Regions from separate parts of the Vogesella indigofera genome, predicted to be linked through region 2. Evidence: riboswitches for the same ligand, from Rfam matches in the RefSeq annotation. Region 2 holds a riboswitch; the other holds the start of a gene.
The links. A riboswitch is a leader RNA that binds a small molecule or an ion and turns the genes downstream of it on or off. The one in region 2 is predicted to bind glycine.

Region 1 (15,489 bases), on a different contig from region 2:
CGCGTTGTAGCCGCCGGCACGGCTGGCGCCGTCGTCTTCGCTGATGGCGTCGGTGCCGTACAGCGCGTCGTACAGGCTGCCCCAGCGCGCGTTGGCGGCGTTCAGTGCGTAGCGCGCGTTCATCACCGGTACCACCAGCTGCGGGCCGGCCTGTTCCGCGATCTCGCTGTCGATGTTGCTGGTGCTGATCTGCGCGTCGGCCGGTACCGGTTTCAGGTAGCCGATGCCGGCGAGGAAGGCCTTGTAGGCGGCCATGTCGGCGATCGGGCCGGGGTGGGCGCGGTGCCAGGCGTCGATCTCGCTTTGCAGGCGGTCGCGCTCGGCCAGCAGCGCACGGTTTTTCGGCGCCAGCGTGTGCACCAGCGCATCAAAACCCTGCCAGAAGGCGGCGGCATCGACGCCGGTGCCGGGCAGCGCTTCCTGTTCGACGAAGTGGTAGAGGTTGGCCGCAACGTGCAGGCGGTGGCTCTGGATGCGCGTAGTCATGAAGTTTCTCTCTGTGTTGTCGTGCGCCGGATGAGGACGCTTTGCTTTAGCGGATGATCCGAGTGTACTGATGTCAGGGTGAGGGTAAAAGCGCCAATAATCGATAACATCTTTTACTTTTAGTTGTGTAATGCTACAGCCAGCCGGCGCGGCGGAAGCGGCGCCACAGCAACACATCAAGCACCACCATGCTCAGCAGTGACAGCGGGTAGCCCAGCGGCGTGCGCAGCTCCGGCATGTAGTCGAAGTTCATGCCGTAGATGCCGGCGATCATGGTCGGCACCGCGAACAGCGCGGCGTAGGCGGCCAGCTTCTTGCTGATGCTGCTTTCGTCCAGTGAGATCATTGCGATATTGACCTGGATGGCGGTGGCCAGCAGGTCGCGCTGCGATTCCACGGTATGCAGGATGCGCGACAGGTGATCGTCCACGTCACGGAAATACTCCGGCAGGTCGTGGCACGGTGGTGGCACGCGGCCGCCGTACAGCCGCGCGGTGGCCTCGTGCAGCGGCGCGGCGGCGTGGTTGACGGTGATCAACTTGCGCTTGAGCGCGTACAGCGCCGCGATATTGCGCCGCGCCGAGCTGCCCTTGAGAAACAGCCGGCCTTCGATGCTGTCCAGCTCGTCTTCCAGCTGGTGGATCACGGTCAGGTAGCGGTCGACCACCGCATCCATCAGCGCGTACAGCACAAAACCGCTGCCGTGCGCCAGCAGATGCGGCTCGCGCTCGCAGCGCGCCCGCACGTCTTGAAAACCCTTGCGCGTCTGGTTGCGGATCGACAGCAGGAAGTTGCGGCCAACGAACAGGTCGACCTCGCCGACGTGGATGCCGTTCTCGCTGTCCGGCTCCAGCGTCTTCATCACCAGAAACAGGGTGTCGCCGAACTCCTCCAGCTTCGGGCGTTGGTGACCGTGCAGCGCGTCCTCCACCGCCAGCGGGTGTAGCGCGAACTGGCGGCCGAAGTGGCTGATTTCGTCCGGGGTCGGCTCTTGCAGCGCGACCCACACCAGGCAGTCCGGTCGTGCCAGGTGTTCGGGAATGGCGTCTACCGAGATGTCGCCTAGTTTTTGGCCTTGATGGTAGGCAACGCAGTTGATCAGCATGACGGGCCTTGTGATGGTCGGCGCCGACCGCCGGCAGGGCAGGCGGCGCCGGGTGGGGAGGGCAATTGCGGTGCCGCTCTTGAAAAAAGCTTACCGTTGCGGCACTTGTTACCCATCGTATGCTAATTGTGGAGTGCTGCCGTGGCTAGCCCAGGTTTATTGCAACGTCTTACCCCGCTGTCCGGGCTGTGGCCGTTTTTGCGGCCGTATCGTGGCCGCGCACTGCTGGCCGCGCTGGCGCTGCTGGTGGCGGCCGCGGCCACGCTGTTGCTGCCGGTGGCGTTCCGCTACCTGATCGACCACGCCTTCGTGCAGCGCGAGGCGGTCGACGGCTACTTTCTGGCGCTGTTGGCGCTGGCGCTGGTCCTGGCGCTGTTCACCGCGCTGCGCTTCTATCTGGTGTCGTGGCTGGGCGAGCGCGTCACCGCCGACGTGCGCAGCGCGGTGTACCGCCACGTAATCCGTATGAGCCCGGAATACTTCGAGACGCTGCAAACCGGCGAGGTGCTGTCGCGGCTGACCACCGACACCACACTGGTGCAGACCGTGATCGGCACCAGCCTGTCGATGGGGCTGCGCAACCTGCTGCTGATGCTGGGCGGGCTGGTAATGCTGGCGGTGACCAGCCCCAGCCTGACCGGCTACATCCTGGTGACGCTGTTGCTGGTGATCCTGCCGATCCTGATCTTCGGCCGCCGCGTGCGCGCCTTGTCGCGCTCCAGCCAGGACCGCATCGCCGATTCCAGCGCCATGGCCGGCGAGACGCTGAACGCGGTGCAGACGGTGCAGGCCTTCGCGCAGGAGGCGCGCGAAACCGTGCGTTTCGACGGCTCGGTGGCGCTCAGCTTCGACACCGCGCTGGCGCGCATCCGTGCCCGTTCGCAGCTGACGGCGGTAGTGATCATGCTGGTGTTCGGCGCCGTGGTGTTCGTGCTGTGGCTGGGCGCACGCGCGGTGCTGGCCGGGCAGATGAGCAGTGGCCTGCTGGCGCAGTTCATCCTCTACGCGGTGGTGACCGCCGGCGCCATCGGCGCGGTGGCCGAGGTATGGGGCGACCTGCAGCGCGCCGCCGGCGCCACCGAACGGCTGATGGCACTGCTGGCGCAGCGCTCGCCGGTCCAGCCGCCGGCGCAGCCGCTGCCCTTGCCGGCCATGGGCGACGGTCTGCAACTGCACGACGTCGGCTTTGCCTACCCGTCGCGACCGGGGCAGCCGTCGCTGTCCGGCATCAGCCTCGCCATCCGCCCCGGCGAGCAGGTGGCGCTGGTCGGGCCGTCCGGTGCCGGCAAGACCACGCTGTTCCAGCTGTTGCTGCGCTTTTACGATCCGCAAGTTGGCCGCATCACCCTCAACGGCGTCGATGTCGCGCGGCTGGACCCGCAGGCGCTGCGCCGCCACATCGGCATCGTGCTGCAGGACACGGTGATTTTCGGCGCCAGTGCGCTGGAGAACATCCGCTACGGCCGGCCTGATGCCACGGACGAGGAGGTGTTCGCCGCCGCCCGCGTCGCCGCCGCGCACGAGTTCATCGAACGCCTGCCGGAGGGCTATCACAGCTATCTGGGCGAGCGCGGTGTGCGCCTGTCCGGTGGCCAGCGCCAGCGCATCGCCATCGCGCGCGCCATCCTGAAAAACCCGCCCATCCTGCTGCTGGACGAGGCCACCAGCGCGCTGGACGCCGAATCGGAACAGCTGGTACAGCAGGCGCTGGAACGTGCCGCCGCCGGGCGCACCACCATCGTCATCGCCCACCGCCTGGCGACGGTGAAGCAGGCCGACCGCATCGTGGTGCTGGAGCAGGGGCGCATCGTGGCGGAGGGCACCCACGCCGAGCTGCTGCAGCGCTCGCCGTTGTACGCCAGGCTGGCTGCCTTGCAGTTCGGGCTGGCCGAGGTGGCGGCCTGAGTTGCGGCCAACCTTGTTGTGGCGGGAAAGGGCGGCGATAATCGCGCCTTGATTGAATGAGGACAGATCCGAGCATGCTGATTAGCGAATCCAGGGTAGAGCGTTTGGTGGTACACCGTGTCGGCAATCCGGCGCGCGGTGAGCCGTTGCAGCTGTCGCACAAGGCCATCGGCGTGGACGAGGCGGTGTCGGCGCTGATTCTGGACGGCTACCTGAAGGGCATCGTCTCCGACAAGAAGAAGTACCAGTTCTTCCACGAGACCGATCTCAACCTCAACGAGCTGTACCACTACACGCGGCAGTTTTTCCGCGGCGACGTCGATCTGCTGGAGGTGTCGCAGCGCATCGCCAAGCACCTGTTCGCGCGCTCGCAGCACCCGAACATCGCCGCCGGCGACCTGCTGGTGATCCTGTTCTCCGGCCTGGGCGAGGCGGACAGCCCGCAGCGCGCGCTGGGCGTGTTCAAGGCGGAAATCCAGGAGGACTTTCTGACCATCGTCGAAAGCGGCGAGGTGTTCGACATCAGCCACGCCAGCGGCATCAACCCGCGCCTGATCGACAAGGGCGCGCTGATCCTGGAAAACGGCCCGCTGCTGTACGCGGTCGACCGCCAGGGCCACGAGGCCAAGTTCTGGCTCGACGACTTCCTGCAGGCGATGCGGGTGCCGGATACCAGCAGCAGCAGCAAGCTGGTGGCCGAAGTGATGGAGCAGATTTCGGAAGAGATCGAAGACCCGCTGGCGCAGGTGCGCTTCAAGGACGAGGTGATGACGCTGTGCAAGACGGTGCCGGAGGTGTCGCCACGGCAGATGGGCAGCATGGCGGAGCGCTACGTCGAGCCGGAGCAGATCGGGCGCCTGTTCGACAGCGCCGCCGAGAATTACGGCTTTGCGCTGGAGAGCGACGTGCGGCTGCCGGCACAGGGCATGGCGCGGCGGCTGGAAAAGAGCTGGAGCAAGGTCGGCGTCGGCCACGGCATCAGCCTGCTGCTGCCGTCCGATCTCAGCCTGCAGAACGTGCAGACGGTGAAGGGCGACGACGGCGAGCTGCAGGTTACGCTGCGCCTGCTGCAGAAACAGTAAGGCGCCGGCCCGCGCGGGCCGCAGACAATAAAAGGTTGGCCGCATCGCTGCGGCCAACCTTTTGCGTTTGACGGGTGTCTATTTCAGCGTTTGCAGATACTTGTACACCGTGGCGCGGCCGAGGCCGAGCACATTGGCGATGTAGTGGGTGGCGCTCTTGCCGTTGAAGGCGCCCTCGGCGTACAGCGCCTCGACCAGCTCCTTGCGATGCTGGCGCGACAGGGTATTGAGCGCCAGCTGCCGCTCCTGCAGCCAGCGGTGCATGAAGGTGTTGATGCGCTCCTGCCAGTCGTCGCGGAACAGCTCCGCCGGCTGTTCCACCAGCCCGGCACCCTTCAGCAGCATACCGAGCATGCCGTGCATGTCCTCGAACACCGCGATGTTGAAGTTGATGCACATCACCCCCAGCGCCACGCCTGCGTCGTCGAACAGCACCGAGCTGACGCAGCGCATCTTGCGGCCGTCCCAGTTCACCTTTTCGTACGGTCCGACGTAGCGTTCGGCGATGGTGCGCTCGATTTCCTCCAGCGCCGATTCGTCGCCAATCTCGCGTCGCGACAGGTTGTTGGCGAGGTAGAGCACGCGCTGCTGCGCCAGGTCGTGGATCACCGCCTCGGCGTAGGGAAAGAACAGCTTGGCGATGCTGTCGGCGAGGTGGCTGTAGCGCGACAACAGCAATTGCTGCGGCGTGGGGCTGGGCGTGGGCGTCATGGTCGGGTCGGGCGCAACGGCAGGGACAGCGATAGTGCCTGATGCGACGGGCAGGGCACAAGCACTGTGCCCGCCGGTCGCCGCCAGATAGTCCGCGGTTGGACTCATTGCGCGGCCTGCGCCTGTTGCAGCAGCGCGCAGGCGATGGCGATGTCCTGAAGCCCCATGCCGATGGAGCGGAAGAACACCGGGCGTTGGTAGTCCGGCAGCGCGCAGCGCTGGCTGACCAGATCGGCCAGATCGCCGACGATGCGTTCGCGCTGCCAGCTGCCCTGCTGGCTGGCGAGCACCATCTCGCCGGCGCTGTCCGGCGTGCTGTGCTTGTGGTCGCAGTACACGTCCATCGCGGCGAGGCGGGCCGGTGGTACCTCGTGCGCGTTGACGGCATTGGTGCTGATCGAGGTGATCAGCGCCGCTTTGCTGAGCGTTGCCGGGTCCAGCACCGCCGCAGCCGAGGAGGTGCACAGCATGATCACGTCGGCGTTGTCACAGGCGGCCGCTACGCTGCCGCTGATCTGGATGCGCGGGTCCAGCGCCTGCAGTTGCTGCTGCAGTTCCGGCTTGCTGGTGAGATCCGGCGCGTACACGCGGATGCGCTGCCAGTCGCGCAGCGGCAGCACGTGGCGCAGGTGTGCCTGGCCCAGTGCGCCGCAACCGATCAGCGTCAGCTGGCGGCTGTCCTGCCGCGCCAGCAGGTCGATGGCCAGCGCGCTGGTGCCGGCGGTACGCTCCGCCGTCAGCAGGCCGGAATCGCAGAACAGCAGCGGCTGGCCGGTGTGCATCGACATCAGGCTGGTCCAGGCGCTGATCACCGGGCGGCCATCGGTGACGATGTACGGCGACAGCTTGGCGCCGAACACGCCGGCATCGGCCAGCACGCCCTGATAGGTGATGACGTCGCCGGCGCCCTGCGGAAACAGGGTCAGCGTCTGCGCCGGCTGCACCGCGCACTCGTGCGCCAGTGCCTGGAACAGCGCGCTCAGCGCGGCCCGTACCGGCAGCGCCGGCAGGTAGTCGCGCACCTGTTGCTGGTTTAGGAGCAGGGGGGCGGCGTGGTGGTCGATGTGGTTCATGCTGGGCTCTCGTGATGGCTGTGGTCGGGCGCTGCCGGGCTGTAGGCCGCGGCGGGCAGGCTTGTTTGTTGTATTAAATTCCATTGTGGAAAAAAAGTCCACAAATTGTGCGGAGACCATTTTCCCGGGGTTTTGCTTGCTTCTTGGTTGATGGCTTGAAAGCAAGTTATTGTTATTCAAGTGATAAATTGTAACTTGCGACATGGTTTTGTCATGGCGTAGCCTGCGTTGGTCGCCGTGCACTGAGGCTGGTGGCCAGGTTTTTTATAAATTAATTGTCTCAAATGGAAATATTGTCTATCTTGTGACCGAGCCAAAGCAAGACGTGAACGCAGCCCCGCCGGCTGCCCAACCACGCAGGCGCCATGGCCTGGCCATGGGCAACGGGACGGGACGTTACCCGCTACAGGAACAAAGGAGACATTTCATGATCAGCAAACGCGTTCGCAATGCCGTTTTCCCCTTGCTGGCCTGCCTCGCCGGTACCGCCATGGCGCAGGGTGCGCCGCTGCGCATGGGGCTGGAGCCGTTCTACCCGCCGTTCGAGAGCAAGCAGGCCGACGGCCAGCTGGTCGGCTTCGACATCGATGTCGGCAAGGCCGTCTGCGAGCGCATGGCCGCCAAGTGCAGCTGGGTGGAAACCTCGTTTGAGGGCTTGATCCCCGGCCTGAAAGCGAAGAAATTCGACGCCATCAACTCGGCGATGAACATCACCGCCAAGCGCCGCGAGTCGATCGACTTCACCGTCCCGATCTACATCGTGCCGATCCAGATGGTGGCACGTCGCGACAGCAAGCTGACACCGACCGTGGCCAGCCTGAAGGGCAAGACCGTCGGCGTGCTGCAGGGCGCCACCCAGGAAGACTTCGTGCGCAAGCACTGGGAGAAGCACGGCGTGAAGGTGGTTGCCTACCGCGACCAGGCGCAGATTTTCCTCGATCTCGCCGCCGGCCGACTGGATGCCGGGGTGCAGGAAGCGCAGACTGCGATGGAAGGCTTCCTCAGCAAGCCGCAGGGCAAGGACTTTGACTTTGCCGGCGGGGTGCTCAGCGATTTCGCCACCCTCGGCGAGGGCACCGGCATGGGCGTGCGCAAGGGCGACCCGCGCAAGGCCGAGCTGGACAAGGCGATTGCCAGCCTGAAGCAGGATGGCACCCTGAGCCGCATTTCGATGAAATACTTCCACCGCGACATCATCGCCAAGTAAGCGGTGTGCAAGCTTGGCCGCAGGCTGCGGCCAAGCTTGCAGATCCCGTTGCCATGGCCGCTGCCCGCAGCGCCCATGGCAACTGCATCTGAAAGAAGCACAACATGGATTTCGACATCATCGTCCTCGGCGCCGGCATGATCGGCGTCTCCAGCGCCATCGCCCTGCAACAACGCGGCCTGCGCGTGGCGCTGCTGGATCGCCGCGCCCCCGGCGAGGAAACCAGCCACGGCAACGCCGGCCTGCTGGAACGCGCCGCCGTGGTGCCTTACGGCTTCCCTCGCGATCTTGCCAGCGTGCTGCGCATCGGCCGCAACCGCTCCACCGACGTGCGCTACCAACCGTCCAGCCTGCTGCAGAGCACGCCGTGGCTGTGGCGCTACTTCCGCGCCTCCGCCCCGCACCGGCTCGCTGCCGCCGCGCGCGACATGCTGCCCCTGATCAGCCGCAGCCTGGACGAACACGCCACGCTGATCGCCGCGGCCAATATGCAGCAGCTGTGCAGCGACGACGGCCTGTACGAGGCCTACCGCACCGAGGCCGGCTTTGCCGCCGAGGCCGTCAACGCGCGCCGCATCGCCGCCGAACACGGCCTGCAACTGCAGATCCTGGACGCGGCGCAGCTGCGCGCCGCCGAGCCGGGACTGGGTGAGGGCTTCGCCGGCGCGGTGCACTGGCGCGACCCGCAGCGCATCAGCGATCCGGGCGCGCTGACCCGCGGCTATGCCCGCTATTTCGAAAGCCTGGGCGGCACGCTGCTGCAACAGGAAGCCACGTCGCTGGTCCCGGATGGCAGCGGCTGGCAGGTACACACCGCCGCCGGGGTACTGCACGCCGCACAGGTGGTGGTGGCGATGGGGCCGTGGTCCGACGACATCTTCCAGCCGCTGGGTTACCGCATCCCGCTGCAGACCAAGCGCGGCTACCACATGCACTACCAGCCACTGGGGCCGGGCCTGAGCTACACCGTGGCCGACGTGGAAGGCGGCTTCGTGGTGTCGCCGATGCAGCGCGGCCTGCGCATCGCCACCGGGGTGGAGCTGGCGCGACGCGATGCCGCCCCCAACTACGCGCAGCTGGAGCAGGCCGAGGCGTTGGCGCGCGGGCTGTTCCCGCTGGGTGAGCGGCTGGACGCCACGCCGTGGATGGGCAGCCGGCCGTGCCTGCCGGACATGCGCCCGGCGCTGGGCGCCGCGCCGCGCCATCGCGGTCTGTGGTTCAACTTCGGCCACGCCCACCACGGCCTGACGCTGGGGCCGGTGTGCGGCCAACTGCTGGCGCAGGTGATCTGCGGCGAGACGCCGTTTACCGACCCGGCGCCGTACGCGCCGGCGCGCTTCCTGTAACGGTTGCCGGACTCGCAATAAAAAAGCCCGCCTATCATGGCGGGCTTTTTGTTGCGGCCAACCTTGCGCAAGGTTGGCCGCAGCTGTTGCGAAAGGCTGGCTCAGCACTCGACGATGTTGACCGGTACCTCGATCACGTTGATCGCCAGCCCGCCGCGCGCGGTTTCCTTGTACTTGGTGCTCATATCGCGGCCGGTGTCGCGCATGGTTTTGATCACGCGGTCCAGCGACACGAAGTGCTGGCCGTCGCCGCGCAGCGACATCCGCGCCGCGTTGATGGCCTTGATCGACGCCATCGCGTTGCGCTCGATGCACGGCACCTGCACCAGGCCGCCGACCGGGTCACAGGTCAGCCCCAGATTGTGTTCCATGCCGATCTCGGCGGCGTTTTCCACCTGCTCCGGGCTGCCACCCAGCACTTCGGCCAGGCCGCCGGCGGCCATCGAACAGGCGGAGCCGACTTCGCCCTGGCAGCCGACTTCGGCGCCGGAAATGGAGGCGTTGAGCTTGAACAGGATGCCGATGGCGCCGGCGGTGAGCAGGAAGCGCACGATGCCGTCATCGCTGGCGCCGGGGATGAAGCGCGCGTAGTAGTGCAGTACCGCCGGGATGATGCCGGCGGCGCCGTTGGTCGGCGCGGTGACCACGCGGCCGCCGGCGGCGTTTTCCTCGTTCACCGCCAGTGCGTACAGGTTGACCCAGTCCAGCACCGTCAGCGGATCGCGCAGTGCGGCCTCCGGCGACGACAGCAGCTTGCGGTGCATGTCGGCGGCGCGGCGCTTGACCTTCATGCCGCCGGGCAGGATGCCTTCACGCTCGCAGCCGCGCTTCACGCAGGCCTGCATCACGTGCCAGATGTTGAGCAGGCCGCTGCGGATCTCGTCCTCGCTGCGCCACGCCAGCTCGTTCTCCAGCATGATCTGGCTGATGCTCTTGCCGTGGCGCTGGCACAGTGCCAGCAGCTCGGCGCCGCTCTTGAACGGGTGCTTCAGCTCGGTGACGCCGGGCGGCACGAAGCCGGCGTCGATCGCCGCCTCGTCGACCACGAAACCACCGCCGACCGAGTAGTAGGCGCGCTTGGACAGGCTGCTGCCGTCGGCGGCAAACGCCTCAAAAATCATGCCGTTAGGATGGTAGGGCAGCGCCTTGCGCTTGTGCAGGATCAGGTGTTCGGCTTCGATGAAGTCGATCTCGTGCGTGCCCAAGAGCGCGATGCGCTTGTTGTTGCGGATGGCGGCCAGCATGCCGTCGACGGCATCGGTATCGACCAGGTCAGGGTGTTCGCCCTGCAGGCCAAGCAGCACCGCCACATCGCTGCCGTGGCCTTTACCGGTGGCACCGAGAGAACCGAACATTTCGGACTTGACCGCGGCGGTCTGCGTCAACAGGCCGTCCTTTTCCAGTCGGGCGACAAATTGCCGCGCCGCGCGCATCGGGCCGACGGTGTGGGAACTGGAGGGGCCGATGCCGATCTTGAACAAATCAAAAACACTGATTGCCATGTTGCTTCTCTTGAGGTGGTGCCTGCGGAGCAGGGCCTGTTTTAACTATAGTCGGGCGCCGTCGGAATGACGGCGCCCGCTGCTGCTTAGCGGTAAACCGGGAAGGCGGCGCACAGCTCCGCCACCTGGCGTTTCACGCGGGCGGCGACATCGGCGTTGTCGATATCGTCGAGGATGTCGCATACCCAGTGCGCCACCTGGCCGGCTTCCGCTTCCTTGAAGCCGCGGCTGGTGATGGCCGGGCTGCCGATGCGGATGCCGCTGGTGACGAACGGGCTTTGCGGGTCGTTCGGGACGGCGTTCTTGTTGACGGTGATGCAGGCGGCGCCCAGCGCGGCGTCGGCAGCCTTGCCGGTGAGGCCCTTGTCGATCAGGCTCAGCAGGAACAGGTGGTCATCGGTCTTGCCGGACACCACGCTGTAACCGCGCTGCTGGACCACCGCCACCATGGCACGGGCGTTGGCCAGCACCTGTTTCTGGTAGTCGACAAATTCCGGCTGCAGTGCTTCGAGGAAGGCTACCGCCTTGGCGGCGATCACGTGCATCAGCGGGCCGCCCTGGATGCCGGGGAACACCAGCGACTGCAGTTTCTTTTCCAGCTCCGGGTTGGATGCAGCGAGGATCAGGCCGCCGCGCGGGCCGCGCAGCGTCTTGTGGGTGGTGGTGGTCACCACGTGCGCGTGCGGCACCGGGTTCGGGTACAGCCCGGCTGCCACCAGGCCGGCGACGTGCGCCATGTCGACAAAGAACCAGGCACCGACGCTGTCGGCGATCTGGCGCATGCGCTTCCAGTCCACCACCAGCGAGTAGGCGGAGAAGCCGGCGACCAGCATCTTTGGCTGGTGTTCTGTGGCCAACCTTTGTACTTCGTCGTAGTCGATCTCGCCGGTCTCCACGTTGATGCCGTACTGCACCGCGTTGTAGATCTTGCCGGAGAAGTTGACCTTGGCACCATGGGTGAGGTGGCCACCGTGCGCGAGGCTCATGCCCAGCACGGTGTCGCCCGGCTGCAGCAAGGCCATGTACACCGCGGCGTTCGCCTGGCTGCCGGAGTGCGGCTGCACGTTGGCGTAGTCGGCGCCAAACAGCTCTTTGGCGCGGTCGATGGCCAGCTGCTCGGCGACATCGACGTGTTCGCAGCCGCCGTAGTAGCGCTTGCCGGGGTAGCCCTCGGCATACTTGTTGGTGAGCTGGCTGCCCTGCGCCTGCATCACGCGCGGGCTGGTGTAGTTCTCGGAGGCAATCAGCTCGATGTGGTCTTCTTGGCGTTGTGCCTCGGCCTGCATCGCGGCCCACAGTGCGTCGTCGAAACCGGCAATCTCCATCTCTTTGGTAAACATCGTGCATTCCTTTTTCTTGGCGCGAACGGCAAAGGTTGGCCGCAACCGCGCTGGTAGTGGCGGCAGGGTCGGGCAGGGCGTTGACGCATGGATGTGCGGCGTAAAGGACAATGGCGCCCGCCCGGCGTCTGCCGGACGATGCCCCCTCTGTCCCTTTGCCTGAGAGATTGCGGCGCACGGTGTCATCACCGGGCCATGCTTCCTTCGGCGAGATCCCGCCTTGCGGCTGATCTACTCTCCAGAGTGCCAGACGTCGCTGCAGTTCTTTTGCCTGAGAGTTTCCGGGGCGATTCCCCTTCGGCGCTGTCAGCGAATGACAGTCTCTCCTGCAGCGGCTTGATTGGCTGGTCGCAATCTAGTGAAGCGGCGCGCGGCTGTCAACGCATCGACGACAGTATTCAATGTGCTATTGCAACAAAAAACCCTGCCGCAAACGCGCTGATCCAGTCGGATCGGGCGTTCGGCAGGGTTTGCACTGCAAAACCGCACACCTATATAAGGTGTGCTGTCGCGGCGTGAATCAGACGCTGGCGGCGGTAAAGCGCTGGCGATGGTGCTGCGGCTGCAGCGCCTCGTCCACCACCGCCACGGCGAGGTCGGCGCCGCTGATGCCGGCCGGTGCCTCGCCTGCCATCAGCAGCTCGTTGCCGCCGAGACGGTACTGTCCGCTGCGTGCGCCCGGTGCCAGCAGCGCCGGAGGCGACACGAACACCCAGTCCAGCAAGGTTTCCTGTTGCAGCAGGTTCAGCGCCTGGCGCGCGCCCTCGGCGCCTTCTTTGTATTCCGCCGGGAAGTGCGGGGTGTCGATCAGCTGCACGCCGGGGGCAACGAACAGGCTGCCAGCGCCGCCGATCTCGATGAAGCGCGGCACGCCGGCGGCCTTGACCCCGGCGACGATGGCCTGGTGGCCGGCGAGGAACAGTTCGCGGATGTCGGCCTTGTCCCAGCCGGGGTTGAAGGCGCTGATCACCACGTCGTGGCCGGCGACGGCACGGGCCACCGCATCGGCGTCGTAGGCATCGGCGGCCACCACGTCAAGGTTGGCCGCAGCGCCGATGCGCTCAGGACGACTGGCGATGGCGGTGACGGCGACATTGCGCGACAGCAGTTCTTTCAGGATGGCCGAGCCGACAAAGCCGCTGGCGCCGATCAGTGCGATTTTCATGAGTGCTCCTTGCTGCCCGCTGACGGGCGGTGATTGATGAGGACAGTGTAATTGCCGATTCACATTCCGATAATCCGGCGTAAAATTGATTGATTGTTAATCTGAAATAATGAATATGGACGAATTGCGCAGTATGGCGGTGTTTGCCCGGGTGATTGAGAAAGGCTCGATGAACGCGGCGGCGCAGAGCCTGGGCATCACGCCATCGGCGGTCAGCCAGCATCTGCGGCGGCTGGAGCAGCGCCACGGTGTCACCCTGCTGCAGCGCACTACGCGCAAGCTGACGCTGACCGAGGCCGGGCAGCTGTTCTACCAGGGTTGTGCCGCGATGCTGGCGGCAGCGCGGCAGGCGGAGCAGCAGCTGTCGGCACTGCGCGATGCGCCGGTGGGCGAGCTGCGCATCTCCGCCCCCAGCGGCCTGGCCGGCGGCGTGCTCAGCAGCGCGCTGGCACCCTTGCTTGAGGCCAACCCCGGCCTCAGCCTGCGGCTGTTCTTTCACGACGAGATGGTGGACCTGCTGGAGTTGCAGATTGATCTGGCGATCCGTGCCGGCAAGCTGAAGGATTCGTCGCTGGTGGCGCGTCATCTGGCCGACTGGCACTTTGTCATTTGTGCGTCGCCCGTCTATGTTGCAAAGCATGGTCTGCCACAAACGCCGGCCGAACTGTTGCAGCACGACTGGGTCGGGGTGGCCGCGCACGAAGGCTTGAGCCGGCTGCAGTTGACGCGCGGCGCGGAAACGGTGACTTTATCGATGCCGCCGCGCATCAGCAGCAACAATATCCTGTCGGCGCGTGCCTTTGTGCTGGAAGGCCTAGGCCTGTCCTTGCAGCCGGAACCGGAAGTGCGCAAGGAGCTGGCCTCCGGTCTGCTGCAGCCGGTGCTGGGCGAGTGGAGCCTGCCGGAGTTGCCGTTGTGGATGGTGACACCGCGGCGCGAGGGGCAACCTGCAAAAGTGCGACATGCAATGTCGGCATTGCAGGCGGCCTTGGGTGGCGAACGCCGTCTTTGACATTGGCAAGGGCGGTTTGTTGCCGGATTATTGCAATATTGTTATGCAAAAATGCCGTGTAATGGAGATTGTACGCAGAATACAAAATTTCGTTGTTAACGAAATGCCATGAAATGGCTTTGTGAATATAAACAAATAATCACATGTGTGCTTAGTAGTACTATGCCGCACCATAACTTACAAAATACAGTGGGGAATACACATCATGATGTCATTGCGTACTCGCCTGATGGCCTTCGTACTGCTGGTACTGACGGTACTTGCTGTCATGTTCTGTGCCGTCGCGTACTGGAAAATGAGCGACGCCCTGTCCAGTGCGATCCGTAACGAAATCAATCAGGCCGCCAACAGCAAGGCGAGCTTTGTTGCCGAGTGGGTCTCCACCCGCCAGAAGATCGTTGCTGCGGCGTTGCCGCGTTTCGGTACTGGTGAATTGCAGCCGGTGCTGGACCAGGCGCGTGATGCCGGCGGTTTTGACGACATGTATATCGGTCAGCCCGACAAGACCATGACCCAGTTCACCGGTGCCGCCAAGGTGCCGGAAGGCTATGACCCGACCGGGCGGCCATGGTATCTGGCGGCCAAGGATGCGACCGGCCCGATCGCCTCGCCCCCTTATATTGATGCCGCCACCAAGCGTCCGATCATCACCTTCGCCCAGGCGCGCAAGGATGGCGGCCAGCTGGTGGCCGTGGCCGGTGGTGACGTGACGCTGCAGCGCGTGGTGGACGAAGTGGTTGCCGCCAAGCTGCCGGGTGACGGCTATGCCTTCCTGGTGACGGGCGACGGTACCGTGATTGCACACCCGGAAAAAGACTCCGGCCTGAAAAAGATCGGCGAGGTAGTGTCCGGCTACGACATGAACGCGGTGAACAAGGATGGCCAGATCATGGACGTGTCGATCAACGGTGACGCCACCCTGACCGCGCTGTATCCGGTGGGCAAGACCGGCTGGTTCCTCGGCGTGATGGTGCCGGTAGCCGCGGCGATGGCACCGGTGACACAGCTGCTGATGGTGATGGTTGGCCTGCTGGTGATCGGCCTGGTGGTGTCCGGCATCTTCGCCTACGTTGGCGTGGCACGCATGCTGTCCGGCCTGTCGGTGCTGCGCAATGCGATGCGTGAAGTGGCCAGCGGCCACGGCGACCTGACTAAGACACTGCCGGTCGGCAACCGTGACGAAGTCGGCCAGATTGCCGAAGCCTTCAACCAGTTCGTGGCCAAGCTGCGCGAGATGTTCCTCACCGTGCGCGACGAGTCCGATTCGTTGGCGCGCGACGCCGCCGACCTGAACCGCGTGGCCGAGCAGATCGCCCAGGATTCGCGTGTGCAGTCGTCGGAACTGTCGTCGACTGCCGCCACCATCGAGCAGATCACTGTCAGCATCAACCACATTGCCGATCACGTTGGCGAAACCGAAGTGCTGGTGTCGCGTTCGCGTGACAACTCGCTGGATTCGCACCGCGCGATGGCGGAAGTGGCGCGTGAGGTGGAGTCCATCGTCGGTGCGGTGTCGTCGCTGCAGAACGTGATGTCCAACCTGTCTGGCCAGTCC
Region 2 (15,360 bases):
TAGTAGTTACCGTTCTTGCAGCGGTTCTTGACCAGGCCGCGCCAGCAGTCGCCGCGCTTTATCGTCTGCCACAGGTCGTCGAACAGCACCGGCGGCATGTCCGGATGGCGCACGATGTTATGGTTCTGGCCGAGCAACTCCTCGCGGCTGAAGCCGGACAGCTGCACGAAGCTGTCGTTGGCGTAGGTGATGCTGCCCTTGAGATCGGTTTGGGTAACAATGAGACCGCTGGTAAACGGCACTTCAATATCATGGACTGGCAGATTCTTTTTCATGATTCGGACACTGAGACGACTAGGCAATCGTGGAGGTGGATAACGCTGCAAGCCACGCATGGTATAACCACGTCATGGGACGTGCCATTTATCTGCTTGATCTGGATCAAGGCCGCGCGACTCTGATTTTCCTGTTTAAAATCATTCGGTTTGTTGCAGCTGTTTTTAATGAATATCGCCGTTCAGCACGGCGGATTTGTATCGAATCCGATACAGCATGGAGAGACCGCACATGAAAATCGCCGTTTTCGATAGCAAACAATACGATCGTCAGGCGCTGACCCTAGCAAATCATGATTACGGTTTTGCGCTGAGCTTTTTCGAGCCACGCCTCAACCGCGACACCGTGGCGCTGGCCGCCGGCTTCGAGGTGGTGTGTCCGTTCGTGAACGACCGGCTGGACGCGGCGGTGGTGGCCAGCCTGGCCGCCGGCGGCACGCGGCTGGTGGCGCTGCGCTGCGCCGGTTTCAATGGCGTCGACCTGGCGGCCTGTAGCCGGCACGGCATCCGCGTGGTGCGGGTACCGGCCTATTCGCCGCACGCGGTGGCCGAGCACGCCTTCGCGCTGCTGCTGGCGGTCAACCGCCGCATCCACAAGGCCTACGTGCGGGTGCGCGAGATGGACTTTTCGCTGGACGGGCTGGTCGGTTTCGACCTGCACGGCAAGACCTTCGGCGTGATCGGCACCGGCCGCATCGGCGAGGCGGCGATCGGCATCGCCCGCGGTTTCGGCATGCGCGTGCTGGCCCACGACGTGGCGCAGGACCGGTTGCTGGCCAACCAGCTCGGTTTCAGCTACGTCGATCGCGCCACGCTGCTGGCCGAGTCCGATGTCGTCAGCCTGCACCTGCCCTTGCTGCCGGCGACGCGGCACCTGATCGACGCCGATACCCTGGCGCAGATGAAACGCGGCGCGCTGCTGATCAACACCAGCCGCGGCGGGCTGATCGATACCCCGGCGCTGATCGAGGCGCTGAAGGATGGCCGTCTCGGTGGGGTGGGACTGGATGTCTACGAGATGGAAGAGGGCGTGTTCTTTGAAAACCTGTCCGAGGCCGGGCTGCAGGACGACCAGCTGGCGCGGCTGCTGACTTTCCCCAACGTGCTGATTACCTCGCACCAGGGCTTCCTCACCCGCGAGGCGCTGGACAATATCGCCCGCACCACGCTGGGCAATGTGCAGGCCTTTGCCCACGGCGCGGTGCTGGACAACGCGGTGCACGGCTGACGCCGGCCGCGCTTGCGGCCAACGTTGGCCGCAACCGTCATTCGCGGCCCGGTTGCCACGCCGCATAGTGCGGCAGCCCGTCGCTGGCCAGCCACGGCCGGTCGTGACTGCACCAGATGTGCTGTTGCGGGCTGACTCCGGGATCGTCGTCCAGCGTCGCCACGCGCACGATGACGTGCGGCTGGGCGGCACGCTCTGCCACCAGTTGGCTGCCGCAGCGAGTGCAGAAGTGGCGCAGCTTGCCGGGCGACGACTCGTAGCTGCCCAGTGCCTGCTGCCCCGCCAGCCAGCGGAAGTGCTGGCGCAGCACGCCGGCGGTGCTGGCAAATGCCGCCGCGTGCGCCTTCTGGCAGGTCAGGCAGTGGCAGTGCGTGATCGGCGCATCGAGCCGGTCGATTTCATAGCGGACGGTGCCGCACAGGCAGCTGCCTTGCATCGGGGATACCTTTCGCGTGCTAACGGATGGCCAACGTTGGCCGCAAACATGCGGCCGCTTGCTTTGTGGCCTTGCTTATTGTGCCGCCGGATCGCGGCGGAACAGCCAGCTGCTGGCGTCGGACAGCTCCGGCACGAAGGCGTAGCCCTCGCTGTCGAACGCCTTCAGCTGCTCGGCGTCCGTCACCTGCTGCTGCGTTGCCCAGCGCGCCATCAGCCCGCGCGCGCGCTTGGCGTAGAAGCTGATGATCTTGTACTGGCCGTTCTTCAGGTCCTGGAACACCGGGGTGATGATGCGGGCCTGCAGTTGCTTTGGCTTCACCGACTTGAAGTACTCGTCGGAGGCGAGGTTGACCAGCACCGGCGCTGCCTGTGCCGCCAGCTCGCGATTCAGCGCCTCGGTGATCAGCGTGCCCCAGAATTCGTACAGGTTCTTGCCGCGCGGGTTGGCGAGGCGGGTGCCCATCTCCAGCCGGTACGGCTGCATCAGGTCCAGCGGCCGCAGCAGGCCGTACAGCCCGGACAGGATGCGCAGGTGCCGCTGCAGGTAGTCGTGCTCGCTTGCATTCAGCGCCGCCGCATTCAGCCCCTCGTAGACGTCACCCATGAACGCCAGCACCGCCTGCTTGGCATTGTCGGGCGTGAAATCCGGCTGCCAGTCGTGGTAGCGGCCAACGTTGAGCTGCGCCAGTGCATCGCTGATGCCCATCAGCTGGCCGATGTCGGCCGGCGACTTGTCGCGCAGCACGCGGATCAGCGCCATGCTGTGATCGAGGAAATCCGGCTGCGTGTACGGTACCGTCCGCGGCGGGGTGTTGAAATCCAGCGTTTTCGCCGGAGAAATAACCATTAACATAGCAATCCTTGTCGCGCGCAATGGCAGGGATTGTAACGCAGAGCCGAAACGCTTTTCAGGAGGGATGATGCGAGTATTGGTACAAAGGGTGCGCGAGGCGTCGGTCACCGTCGACGGCCGGATCAGCGGTGCGATCGGGGCCGGGCTGTTGCTGCTGGTCGGCATCGAGGCGCCGGACAGCCGCACCGACAGCGAGTGGCTGGTGAAGAAGATCAGCCAGCTGCGCATTTTCAACGACGATGACGGCGTGATGAACCGCTCGCTGCTCGACTGCGGTGGCGAGGTGCTGGCGGTTAGCCAGTTCACCCTGTTCGCCACCACCAAAAAGGGCAACCGCCCCGGCTACAGCCGCGCGGCGCGGCCGGAGCAATCATCACCGATGTTTGACGAATTCGTGCAGCTGATGGGCGCGGCGCTGGGCAAGGCGGTGCCGACCGGGGTATTCGGCGCCGACATGCAGGTGGCGCTGGTCAACGACGGCCCGGTGACGATCTGGCTGGACAGCAAGGCGCCGGAATGAGCGCTTTCCCCGTGCTGCAGAGCGCACGGCTGACGCTGCGCGAATTCCGGCCGCAGGATGCACCGGCACTGTTTGATATCTACCGCGATGCCGTGTCCATGCAATGGTTTGGCTCCGAGCCGCTGCAGACGCTGGCACAGGCGGAGGCGCAGGTGGCGCTCTTTATCGGCTGGCAGCAGCTACCCAGTCCGTGGCTGCGCTGGGCTGTCGAATCGCGGGCTGATCAGCAACTGGCAGGTAGCTGCGGCCTGTTCAAGTGGAATCGCGGCTGGCGCAGCTGCACGCTCGGTTACGAGCTGGCGCCGGCTTATCGCGGGCAGGGCATGATGCGCGAGGCGCTGCAGCTGGCGCTGGACTGGGGCTTTGCCAATATGGCGCTTAACCGTATCGAGGCACAGGTCCACCCGGACAATCTGCCGTCCATCCGCCTGCTGCAGGGTTTGGGCTTTGTGCAGGAAGGGTATTTGCGCGAGGCCGGATTCTGGCTCGGGCAATATCATGACCTGCTGGTGTTTTCCTTGCTGCGGCAGGATTGGGCGCAGCCGTCCTGAATGAAGATCGGCCGGCTTTGGCCGCGAAATTTTTAATCAAGAAAAACCGATAATGACAACACAGATTCCGGCCTTGCTGATCATCGACATGCAGCAGGCGATGGCCATGCCGCAGGCCGGCGAGCGCAACAACCCGCAGGCGGAGGCCAATATCGCGTGCCTGCTCGCCGCCTGGCGCGTCGGCGGCCACCCGGTGATCCACGTGCGCCACATGTCGCGCACGCCAAGCTCGCTGTTCTGGCCCGGCCAGAGCGGCGCTGAGTTCCAGCCGGCGTTCCAGCCACTGGACAGCGAGATGGTATTCGAGAAGAACGTGCCCGATGCCTTCACCCACAGCGCGCTGGAGCGCTGGCTGCACGTGCGCGGCATCCGCCGCCTGCTGCTGGTCGGCGTCAGCACCAACAATTCGGTGGAGTCCACCGCGCGCAGCGCCGGTAATCTCGGTTTCGACACCCTGGTGGTCAGCGACGCCACCTTCGCCTTTGCCCGTCGCGACTACCACGGCACGCCGCGCAGTGCGGACGAGGTGCACGCGATGGCGCTGGCGAATCTGGATGGCGAGTATGCGCAGGTGCTGAGCACCGGGCAGGCGCTGGCCTTGCTGGCGGCGGACTCGCCCGCCGCCGGCCGGCACGGCGGTGAGGCGCTGCCGTGACCAATTGCTAAACCAAGCACAACCTGAACAAAGAGGACAGCCTTGCCATGAACATCCGTGATTTCGCCCGGCAATTCCAGTTCCAGCCGCTGGCGGCCGAGCTGCATCCGCAACACCTGCCGGCCAGCGTGGCCAGCCAGGTACAGGGGCAGGAGCTGATCGTGTTCGCGGTGGCGGACGAGGCGTCGGATACCGAGCAGTTCAGCGCCCGCTACGGCTTCGGGCTGGAGGATTGCGCCAACACCATCGTGTTGCGCTACAAGAAGGACGGCGTGGAACAGCACGCGGCGGTGGTAACGCTGGGCTCGCGCCGGCTGGACGTGAACGGCGCGGTGAAGAGCGCCCTCGGCGCGCAGCGGTTGTCGTTTGCCAAGCGGGAGGTGGCCACCGCGCTGACCGGCATGGAGTTCGGCGGCATTACCGCGCTGGGCTTGCCGGCGTCGATGCGCATCCTGGTCGATGCCGCGGTGATGGCGCGCCGCTACGTGGTGGTGGGCGCCGGCGTCCGGCACAGCAAGTTGCTGCTGTCCCCGGCGCTGCTGGCGCAACTGGCGCAGGCCGAGGTGGCGGCGCTGACTTTCGACAGCGACTGACGCCGCCGCTCAGGCGTGCTGCTGCGCCGCCTGCCAGCGTTCGATGGCGTGGCAGGCCGGAGTCAGGATGTCGTCGTGGTCGGCGGCCAGGTTCAGGTTGTCCGATGCCATGCTGCGCAGCCAGGTGATCTGGCGCTTGGCCAGTTGACGGGTGGCGGCGATGCCGCGTTCGACGAATTCGGCGTGGCTGTACAGGCCGTCCTGGTATTCCCACGCCTGGCGGTAGCCGACGCAGCGCATCGACGGCAGCTCCAGTGACAGCTGCGGCCAACGTTGGCGCAAGCGGCTGACCTCGTCGAGGAAACCCTGCTCCAGCATGATGTTGAAGCGTAGCGCGATGCGCTGGTGCAGCCAGCTGCGTTCGTCCGGATTCAGCGCCAGCCGCAGCAGGTTGCCGCGCGCGGCGGCGTCGCGGCCGCGTGCCAGCAGCGCCGACATGGTGTCGCCGCTGAGCAGGCAGATTTCCAGCGCGCGCTGGATGCGTTGCGAGTCGTTGGGGGCGAGGCGGGCGGCGGTGACGGCATCAATGGCGGCGAGGCGTGCGTGCATGGCCGGCCAGCCGAGGCGGGCGGCGTCGGCTTCCAGCTGCTGGCGCAGCGCCGGATCGGCCTGCGGCAGGTCGGACAGGCCGTCGGTCAGCGCCTTGAAATAGAGCATGGTGCCGCCGACCAGCAGCGGCAGCTTGCCGCGGGCGTGGATGGCGGCGATCAGGCGGTTGGCGTCGGCATGAAACTGCGCCGCGGAGTAGGCGTCCGTGGGGTCGATGATGTCGATCAGGTGGTGCGGGCACTGCGCCATCTCCGCCGCCGTCGGCTTGGCGGTGCCAATGTCCATGTCGCGGTAGACCAGCGCGGAATCGACGCTGATGATTTCGACCGGAAAACGCTCGGCCAGCGCCAGCGCGAGGCCGGTCTTGCCGGAGGCGGTGGGGCCCATCAACAGGATGGCTGCAGGATGATCGGACATGTCGGTGTGCGCTAAGGAAATGGCCGGCTATTGTCGCATGGCGCGGCCGGCCGCGGCCAACGTTGGCCGCAGCAGCCGCGGGTGACACGGCGCCGCGGCCGTCAGCCGGCGCGAGGCGGGCGGGCAATGGCGGCGTGTAGTGTTCAGCGTTCCAGCAGGTGGCGCTTGTCCTTCACCGGCAGCCAGTCGGCGTGGTCGGGCAGTGCGTCGATCTTGGCGGACAGCACCGGCCACAGCGGCGTCAACTCGGCGTTGATGGCGACGAAGTCCTGCTGGTCGGCCGGCAGGTCTTCCTCGGCGAAGATCGCCTCCGCCGGGCATTCCGCCACGCACAGCGTGCAGTCGATACACTCGTCGGGGTCGATCACCAGGAAATTGGGGCCGGCGTGGAAGCAGTCCACCGGACAGACATCGACGCAGTCGGTGTATTTACATTTGATACAGGCTTCGGTTACAACGTGCGTCATCTGGGCGCGCTCCTTTAGTAGATGGTGGGTGTCCGGGTAATGGTTGAGTCGTTTAGTCAACATTTTAGTCGTATCTCTCTATTTTCGCTGCTCCTGCCATGTCCGTCACTGCCCCCGTTCCCGTTTTGCCCTATCGCGGCCGCTTTGCGCCCAGCCCCACCGGCCTGCTGCACGCCGGCTCGCTGACCACTGCGGTCGGCAGCTATCTGGAAGCCAGGTACCACGGCGGCGAGTGGTGGCTGCGCATGGAAGACCTCGATCCGCCACGCGAGATGGCCGGCGCCGCCGACGCCATCCTGCGCACGCTGCAGGCGTTCGGCTTCGAGTGGGACGGCGACCTGGTGTACCAGCATGACCGTCACGAGCTGTATCGCGCGGCGCTGGCACAGCTGGTGGCGCAGGGCGACGCCTACGGCTGCGGCTGCACCCGCAAGGAAATCGCCGCCGCCGGCCATCACGGTGCCGACGGCATGGTCTATCCCGGCACCTGCCGTCACGGCGTGGCGCCGGGGCGCAGCGCACGGGCGTGGCGGCTGCGGGTGGACGACAGCCGCACCGTGTTTTACGACCGCCTGCAGGGTGAATACGGTCAGCACCTGCAAAGCGAGATCGGCGATTTCGTGCTGCTGCGCGCCGACGGTTTCTGGGCCTACCAGCTGGCGGTGGTGGTAGACGACATCGCGCAGGGCATGACCGACATCGTGCGCGGTGCAGACCTGCTGGTGTCGACGCCGCGTCAGCTGTGGCTGCGGCAGAAGCTGGGCGGGCCGGTGGTGACGCACTGTCATCTGCCGCTGATGGTCAACGCCGCCGGTGAAAAGCTGTCGAAGCAGACGCTGGCGCCGGCGATCGACGCCCGCTCGGCCGCCGCCGAGCTGCGGCAGGCGCTGACGCGGCTGGGGCATGCGCCGCCGGCAGAGGCGGGCGACGTGGCCGAGCTGTGGCAGTGGGCACGGGACAACTGGCAGCTGGCGCGGGTGCCGGCGGGACCTATCGTCATTGCATAGTTAACTTGGTATACAATCGCCACCCTTTCGCCAAACGGGCCTCTTTCGAGGCCCGTTTGTCATGGCAGAGCAACCGGAACAGGTTGCCGGGGTGCCGCTGCCCGGCGGCGGCACGCAGACAGAGCAAAGCGGCCGCGCCGCCCATTCAGGACCCTCGAATAATCATGCAGGATTTCATCGCTTGCACGGCCGCCGCGCCGTGCCCGTTTCCCCGCTGGCCTCAGCGCTCTTCCGCACGGAGGGCCGCATGAGTCACGCTCCGAAAACCGCCGCCAAAGGCAAACTCGGCATCTGGATGTGCACCGCGCTGGTGGTGGGCAACATGATCGGCTCCGGCGTGTTCCTGCTGCCGGCGTCGCTGGCGCAGTACGGCGGCGCCTCGCTGATCGGCTGGGTGATCACCTCGCTGGGCGCGATCTGCCTGGCGCTGGTGTTCGCCAGGCTGGCGACGCTGCTGCCGCACAAGGCCGGCGGCCCGTATGCCTACATCCACGAAGGCTTTGGCAATTTCGCCGGCTTCCTCATCGCCTGGGGCTACTGGATCGCGCTGTGGGCCGGCAACGCCGCGCTGACCGTGGCCGGCGTCAGCTATCTGGGGGTGTTTTTCCCGCAGCTGAACGACAGCAACCTCGCCGCCGGCGCCACCGCCATCGGCCTGATCTGGCTGGTGACGTGGATCAACAGCCGCGGCGCGCAAAGCTCCGGCCGCGTCGCCATCGTCACCACCCTGATCAAGCTGCTGCCGCTGGCCGGGGTCACCGTCGCCGGCCTGCTGTACCTGAATCCCGATTTCGTCGTGTTCAATCCGCAGCACAAGCCGCTGTCGGAGGCGATCCCGGCGACCATGGCGCTGACGCTGTGGGCCTTCCTCGGGCTGGAGTCGGCGTCGGTGCCGGCCGGTGACGTCGAGCAGCCGGAGCGCACCATCCCGCGCGCCACGGTGCTGGGCACGCTGCTCGCCGCCGCGCTGTACATCGCCAGCACCGTCGCGTTGCAGGGGCTGATGCCGGCAGCGACGTTGGCCGCATCGGCGGCACCGTTTGCCGATGCCGCGCGCAGCCTGTGGGGCGAGTGGGCGTACTACGCCGTCGGCCTCGGTGCGGTGATTTCCTGCTTCGGCGCGCTCAACGGCTGGTGCCTGATGCAGGGCCACATCCCGGCCGCCGCCGCGCGCGACAAGCTGTTCCCGGCCTTCTTCAAGCGCGAGAACGCGGCCGGGGTGCCCATCGTCGGCCTGCTGCTGTCCACGCTGCTGGTCACCATCCTGCTGGTGTGCAAGTACGCCGGCGGCGACAGCGGGGTGCAGATCTTCGAGTTCGTGATCCTGCTCGCCACCGCCACCACCTTGCTGCCGTACGCGTTCTGCGCGATGGCGCTGCTGGCGGTGATGCTGCAACGCCACCGCCAGTTCCGCCCCCGCGACTGGCTGGCGCCGCTGGCGTTCTCCGGTGGCGGCTTCGTGTTCGCGCTGTGGACCATTTTCGGCTCCGGCGCCGAGGTGGTGATGTGGGGCGTGCTGCTGCTCCTGGCCGGGCTGCCGGTGTATTTGTGGCAACTGCGTGAAAATATCGTGAAGGCATAAAACGCCGCTAAAAGGTTGGCCGCAAAGCCCTTCTGCCGTTGCGGCCAACCTTTTTTGCGCCAAGTGCCTGATCCTGTTGCAAAACCCGACTTGCCAAGCGCCATGGCTGCGCTGATAATGCGCCCATTCCGCAGGAGAGAGCCGCGCCGGGCCAAACCGGACGCCGCCGCCGAAGGCGCAAGTGCACCCGCAATCGCTCAGGCAAAAGGACTGCAAGAATCGGGCCGTTAGACGGCCCGCAGAATCTGGAGAGCGGCGCGTACAGCGCCCACCGAAGGGGCTAACGGCGCAATGCCGGAAAATCTCAGGTGCAGGGACAGAGGGGTGTGAGGTAGGGACAAATCTCACTCCAAGGACTTGCAATGACGGCCCCGAAACGTACCCCTTTATTTGATGCCCACGTCGCTTCCGGCGCGAAGATGGTTGATTTCGCCGGCTGGGAAATGCCGATCCACTACGGCTCGCAGCTGAAAGAGCACGAGATCGTGCGTAGCGACGCCGGCATGTTCGACGTGTCGCACATGACCGTCGTCGACATCAGCGGCAGCGACGCCAAGGTCTGGCTGCAAAAGCTGATCGCCAACGACGTGGCCAAGCTCGGCTTCGAAGGCAAGGCGCTGTACTCCGGCATGCTCAACGACGACGGCGGCGTGGTCGACGACCTGATCGTATACCTGACCGCCACCGGCTTCCGCATGGTGATCAACGCCGGTACTACCGAAAAAGACCTGGCGTGGATGGACAAGCAGTCCGCCGGCTTCGACGTGCAGCTGCAGGTGCGCCGCGACTTGGCGATGCTGGCGGTGCAGGGCCCGACCGCGATTGCCAAGGTATGCAGCGTGAAGCCGGAGCTGGCCGACGCCATCCAGGCACTGAAAGTCTTCCAGGGTCTGCCGTCCGGCGACTGGTTCTACGCCCGCACCGGCTACACCGGTGAAGACGGCCTGGAAATCATGATCCCAGCCGATCAGGCCATCACCTTCTTCAACGAACTGAAAGCCGCCGGCGTGGCGCCGATCGGCCTTGGCGCGCGTGACACCCTGCGTCTGGAAGCCGGCATGAACCTGTACGGCCACGACATGGACGAAACCGTGTCGCCGCTGCAGGCCGGCATGGGCTGGACCATCGCCTGGAATCCGGAAGAGCGCGACTTCATCGGCCGCCAGGCACTGGCGGCGCAAAAAGCCGCCGGCGTACCGATGAAGCAGGTCGGCCTGGTGCTGGAAGGCCGCGGCGTGCTGCGCGAAGGCCAGAAAGTGGTCGTCGATGGCCAGGAAGGCATCATCACCAGCGGCACCTTCTCGCCGACCCTGAAACACTCCATCGCCATCGCCCGCGTACCGGCGTCCACCGGCGCCACCGCCCAGGTTGACCTGCGCGGCACGCTGACCGAGGTGCGTGTGGTGAAAATGCCGTTCGTGCGCAACGGCAAGAAAGTTTTTGAATAAGCTGGTGTATAACGACGGGGCGAGCCGAGGCAGTCCCGATCCACACCATGACAACGCATTTTTCTGGAGAGAAACCATGAGCAACATTCCTGCCGAACTGAAATACGTATCCAGCCACGAATGGCTGCGCCTGGAAGCCGACGGCTCCGTGACCGTAGGCATCACCGAGCACGCGCAAGAGCTGCTGGGCGACATCGTATTTGTCGAGCTGCCAGCCGTTGGCGCCAACCTGGCCGCCGACGAGCAAGCCGGTGTGGTGGAGTCGGTGAAGGCCGCTTCCGACGTGTACGCGCCGATCGCCGGTGAAATCCTGGAGGTGAACGCCGAACTGGAAGCCAACCCGGAGCTGGCCAACAGCGAGCCGTACGCCGCTGGCTGGTTCTTCAAGATCAAGCCGGCCAACGCCGCTGATCTGGACGGCCTGCTGGACGCAGCGACTTACGCTGCCGAAATCGGCGCCTGATGAACGAGCCCTGCTGTCGTCAGACAGTAGGGCTTTTTGTTTTTTAGCCACGGACCACACGGAAACACACGCCCCAGCGGCAGCCTGCTTGCCCCGTGTCCTTCCGTGTGTTTCGTGGCTTATTCAGCAAACGGAATCGAAGACATGTCGCTCTCGCAACTCTTCAATCATCAAGAATTCATCGCCCGCCACATCGGCCCGTGCGAATCCGAAAAAGCCGACATGCTGGCCGCCATCGGCGTCAGCTCCGTCGAAGAACTGGTGGCACAGACCGTGCCGGCCGGCATCCGCTTCAACCGCGCGCTGGACCTGCCGCCGGCAATGCGTGAAGCCGACGCACTGGCGGCACTGAAAACCGTCGCCAGCAAGAACATTGTCAACAAGTCCTTCATCGGTCTGGGCTACTACCCGGTACAGGTGCCGGGCGTGATCCTGCGCAACGTGCTGGAAAACCCGGGCTGGTACACCGCCTACACCCCGTACCAGGCTGAAATCGCCCAGGGCCGCCTGGAAGCGCTGCTCAACTTCCAGCAGATGGTGATCGACCTCACCGGCCTGGAACTGGCCAACGCCTCGCTGCTGGACGAAGCCACCGCCGCCGCCGAAGCGATGACGCTGGCGCGCCGCGTGTCGAAAGTGAAGTCCGAGCAGTTCTTCGTCGACAGCCGCGTGCTGCCGCAGACGCTGGACGTGCTGAAGACCCGCGCCGAGTACTTCGGTTTCGAGCTGGTGCTCGGCCATCCGGAAGAAGCCGGCAACGGCGACTACTTCGGTGCGCTGTTCCAGTACCCGGGCGAATCCGGCGAGCTGCTGGACCTGACCCCGTACATCGCCGCGGCCAAAGCCCGTGGCGCGGTGGCCATCGTGGCCGCCGACGTGATGGCACTGGTGGCACTGAAGTCGCCGGCCGAAATGGGCGCCGACGTGGCGGTGGGCAACACCCAGCGCTTTGGCGTGCCGATGGGCTTCGGCGGCCCGCACGCTGCCTACTTCGCCTTCCGCGACGACATGAAGCGTTCCGCGGCCGGCCGCATCATCGGCGTGTCCGTCGATGCCAAGGGCAAGACCGCGCTGCGCATGGCGCTGCAGACCCGCGAGCAGCACATCCGCCGCGAGAAGGCCAACTCCAACATCTGCACCTCGCAAGTATTGCTGGCCAATATGGCCGGCATGTACGCGGTGTACCACGGTCCGGAAGGCGTGAAGCGCATCGCCGCCCGCATCCACCGTCTGGCGGCGATCTTCGCCCACGCGGTGAAGGCCGCCGGCGGCAAGCTGGTGTTCGACCGCTTCTACGACACGGTACAGGTTGAGCTGGGTGCCAATGCGGCCAACGTTTACGCCGCGGCGCTGGCTGCCGGCATCAACGTGCGCGATGCCGGCAACGGTGTACTGGGTGTCGCCTTCCACGAAGCCGCCACCGAGGCGGACCTGGCGCAGCTGATTGAGATCTTCACCGGCAAGGCTGCCGACATCGCCGCGCTGGATGCCGCCGCGGCCGACGCCATCCCGGCCGCGCTGAAGCGTGAATCGGCGATCCTCACGCACCCGGTGTTCAACGAGCACCACAGCGAGCACGAGATGCTGCGCTACCTGAAGAAGCTGGAAAATCGCGACCTGGCAATGAATCACTCGATGATTTCGCTGGGCAGCTGCACCATGAAGCTGAACGCCACCAGCGAGATGATCCCGGTGACCTGGCCGGAATTCGCCAACATGCACCCGTTCGCACCGCGCGACCAAGCTGTTGGCTACCTGGAAATGATCGAAGGCCTGCAACAGCAGCTGCTGGCGATCACCGGTTTCGACGCCATCTCGATGCAGCCGAACTCCGGCGCGCAGGGTGAATATGCCGGCCTGCTGGCGATCCGCCGCTACCACGCCAGCCGTGGCGAAGCGCACCGCAGCATCTGCCTGATCCCGCAATCGGCGCACGGTACCAACCCGGCCACCGCGCAGATGCTGGGCATGCAGGTGGTGGTGGTGAAGACCGACGACAACGGCAACGTGGACATGGCCGATCTCAAGGCCCGCGTCGAGCAGCATGCGGCCAACCTTGGCGCGTTGATGATCACCTATCCGTCCACCCACGGCGTGTTCGAGGAAGGCATCAAGGAAATCTGCGCGCTGATCCATGCCAACGGCGGCCAGGTATACATGGACGGTGCCAACATGAACGCGCAGGTGGGCCTGACCCGTCCGGCCGACATCGGCGCCGACGTGCTGCACATGAACCTGCACAAGACCTTCTGCATTCCGCACGGCGGCGGCGGCCCGGGCATGGGCCCGATCGGCATGAAGTCGCATCTGGCGCCGTTCATGGCCAACCACGTGGTATCGGAAGTGCCGGGCGCGGTTGCCGGCCAGAGTGCGGTGTCCGCCGCGCCGTTCGGCTCTGCGTCGATCCTGCCGATCTCCTACATGTATATCGCGATGATGGGCGCGGAAGGCATGAAGCATGCCACCGAAATGGCGCTGCTGAACGCCAACTACCTGATGCAGAACCTGTCGGCGCACTACCCGGTGCTGTACACCGGCGCCAACGGCCGTGTCGCGCACGAGTGCATCATCGACCTGCGTCCGCTGAAGGCCGCCTCCGGCGTCACCGAGGTGGACGTTGCCAAGCGCCTGATGGACTACGGTTTCCACGCGCCGACCATGAGCTTCCCGGTAGCGGGCACGCTGATGATCGAGCCGACCGAATCGGAATCCAAGGCCGAGCTGGACCGCTTCATCGCCGCCATGGTCGCCATCCGCCAGGAGATCGACAAGGTGCAGAACGGTGTCTGGTCGCTGAACGACAACCCGCTGGTCAACGCACCGCACAGCAAGGCCGACATCACCGGCGAGTGGGCGCGTGCCTACAGCCGCGAAGAAGCGTTCTTCCCGCTGCCGTACGTGCTGGACAACAAGTTCTGGCCGAGCGTGAACCGCATCGATGACGTTTACGGCGACCGCAACCTGGTGTGCAGCTGCCCATCGGTAGAAGAGTACGAGTAAGCAGAGTACCGGTAAGCGCGCGCCTGCGGCCAACCCTGGCCGTCACGCAAGCAAAACCCCGCCGGAGACGGCGGGGTTTTTTCATGGCAGCGGCGCAGCGGAGGAGTGGTTTACGGGCACGGCCCCGCTGTCGGGCAGGTGGCATCGCTTGCCGCTTTGGCCGGTGCTGGCGCATCGTCCTTGGTGGCGGCGCGCACGCCGGCGGCGGTGACATCGACCGCGGCACCGACCACGGTGGCGCCGACCTTGACGGTGGTGGCCACCACGGTGACCGCGGCATCGGCGACCGTCAGTACCGAACAGGCAGTGAGGGCCGGCAGCAGGCTGGCCAGTAGCAGGGAACGCAAGAACATGATCGGATTCCGTTGAATGACAGCCGCCAGTGTAGGGCCTGGTGCCGTGGCTGACCACGTTTCGACGCGCCGGCGCGCAGATTGGTGATGGGGCCGGTCACGGAAAACTGCTACCATGCCTGCCGATTTTCCCCCATTTACTGACGACCGCCCGCCTGTGCGAGGCGGCAGGAGCCGACGATGGCAGGAGCAAGCCTGTTAACCCTGATTGACGATATCGCCACCGTGCTCGACGACGTGGCGGTGATGACCAAGGTCGCCGCCAAAAAGACCGCCGGCGTGCTGGGCGACGATCTGGCGCTCAACGCGCAACAGGTGGCCGGCGTCCACGCCGAGCGCGAACTGCCGGTGGTGTGGGCGGTGGCGATGGGCTCGCTGCGCAACAAGCTGATCCTGGTGCCGGCGGCGCTGCTGATCAGCGTGGTGGCGCCGTGGCTGATCACGCCGCTGCTGATGCTGGGCGGTGCCTACCTCTGCTTCGAGGGCTTCGAGAAACTGGCGCACCCGCTGCTGCACAGCGCGGCGGAAGACGAGGCGCACCACCAGGCACTGACTGCGGCGCTGAGCGACCCGGCCACCGACATGCTGGCGTTCGAGCGTGACAAGATCAAGGGTGCGATCCGCACCGACTTTATCCTGTCGGCGGAGATCATCGCCATCACGCTGGGCACGGTGGCGGCGGCGCCGTTCCTGTCGCAGCTGACGGTGCTGTCCGGCATCTCGCTGATCATGACCGTCGGCGTCTACGGCCTGGTGGCCGGCATCGTCAAGCTCGACGACGGCGGCTTGCACCTCAGTGGCAAGGACAGCGTCGCGCTGCAATGGCTGGGCGCGCTGATGCTCAACGCCGCACCCTATCTGATGAAGACGCTGGCCATCGTCGGCACCGCCGCGATGTTCATGGTCGGCGGCGGCATCCTCACCCACGGCCTGTCCTTCCTGCACCACGCCATCGAGCAGA

Region 1: it holds a riboswitch for glycine, as region 2 does, so the genes downstream of both, glyA (serine hydroxymethyltransferase) here and gcvT (glycine cleavage system aminomethyltransferase GcvT) in region 2, are expected to answer to the same signal.

Annotation. Positions count from the first base shown of each region.
Region 1 is NZ_JAQQLA010000003.1:253,322-268,810, forward strand. Features, by position in the region: gene PQU89_RS03180 (malate synthase G) at 1-486, opposite strand, end outside; gene corA (magnesium/cobalt transporter CorA) at 620-1,591, opposite strand; gene PQU89_RS03190 (ABC transporter transmembrane domain-containing protein) at 1,733-3,496, shown strand; gene PQU89_RS03195 (nucleoid-associated protein) at 3,571-4,578, shown strand; gene PQU89_RS03200 (helix-turn-helix transcriptional regulator) at 4,657-5,289, opposite strand; gene PQU89_RS03205 (ornithine cyclodeaminase family protein) at 5,394-6,362, opposite strand; gene PQU89_RS03210 (transporter substrate-binding domain-containing protein) at 6,790-7,569, shown strand; gene PQU89_RS03215 (NAD(P)/FAD-dependent oxidoreductase) at 7,674-8,915, shown strand; gene PQU89_RS03220 (L-serine ammonia-lyase) at 9,017-10,417, opposite strand; gene glyA (serine hydroxymethyltransferase) at 10,504-11,757, opposite strand; glycine riboswitch at 12,007-12,096, opposite strand; gene PQU89_RS03230 (NAD(P)-dependent oxidoreductase) at 12,278-12,922, opposite strand; gene PQU89_RS03235 (LysR family transcriptional regulator) at 13,038-13,934, shown strand; gene PQU89_RS03240 (methyl-accepting chemotaxis protein) at 14,140-15,489, shown strand, end outside.
Region 2 is NZ_JAQQLA010000007.1:138,407-153,766, reverse strand. Features, by position in the region: gene PQU89_RS12885 (methyl-accepting chemotaxis protein) at 1-275, opposite strand, end outside; gene PQU89_RS12880 (2-hydroxyacid dehydrogenase) at 508-1,503, shown strand; gene PQU89_RS12875 (GFA family protein) at 1,541-1,939, opposite strand; gene yaaA (peroxide stress protein YaaA) at 2,015-2,794, opposite strand; gene dtd (D-aminoacyl-tRNA deacylase) at 2,862-3,314, shown strand; gene PQU89_RS12860 (GNAT family N-acetyltransferase) at 3,311-3,865, shown strand; gene PQU89_RS12855 (cysteine hydrolase family protein) at 3,918-4,520, shown strand; gene PQU89_RS12850 (YbaK/EbsC family protein) at 4,568-5,113, shown strand; gene miaA (tRNA (adenosine(37)-N6)-dimethylallyltransferase MiaA) at 5,123-6,079, opposite strand; gene fdxA (ferredoxin FdxA) at 6,223-6,546, opposite strand; gene gluQRS (tRNA glutamyl-Q(34) synthetase GluQRS) at 6,645-7,553, shown strand; gene PQU89_RS12830 (amino acid permease) at 7,801-9,135, shown strand; glycine riboswitch at 9,257-9,358, shown strand; glycine riboswitch at 9,371-9,465, shown strand; gene gcvT (glycine cleavage system aminomethyltransferase GcvT) at 9,498-10,583, shown strand; gene gcvH (glycine cleavage system protein GcvH) at 10,660-11,046, shown strand; gene gcvP (aminomethyl-transferring glycine dehydrogenase) at 11,191-14,046, shown strand; gene PQU89_RS12810 (hypothetical protein) at 14,157-14,399, opposite strand; gene PQU89_RS12805 (DUF808 domain-containing protein) at 14,580-15,360, shown strand, end outside.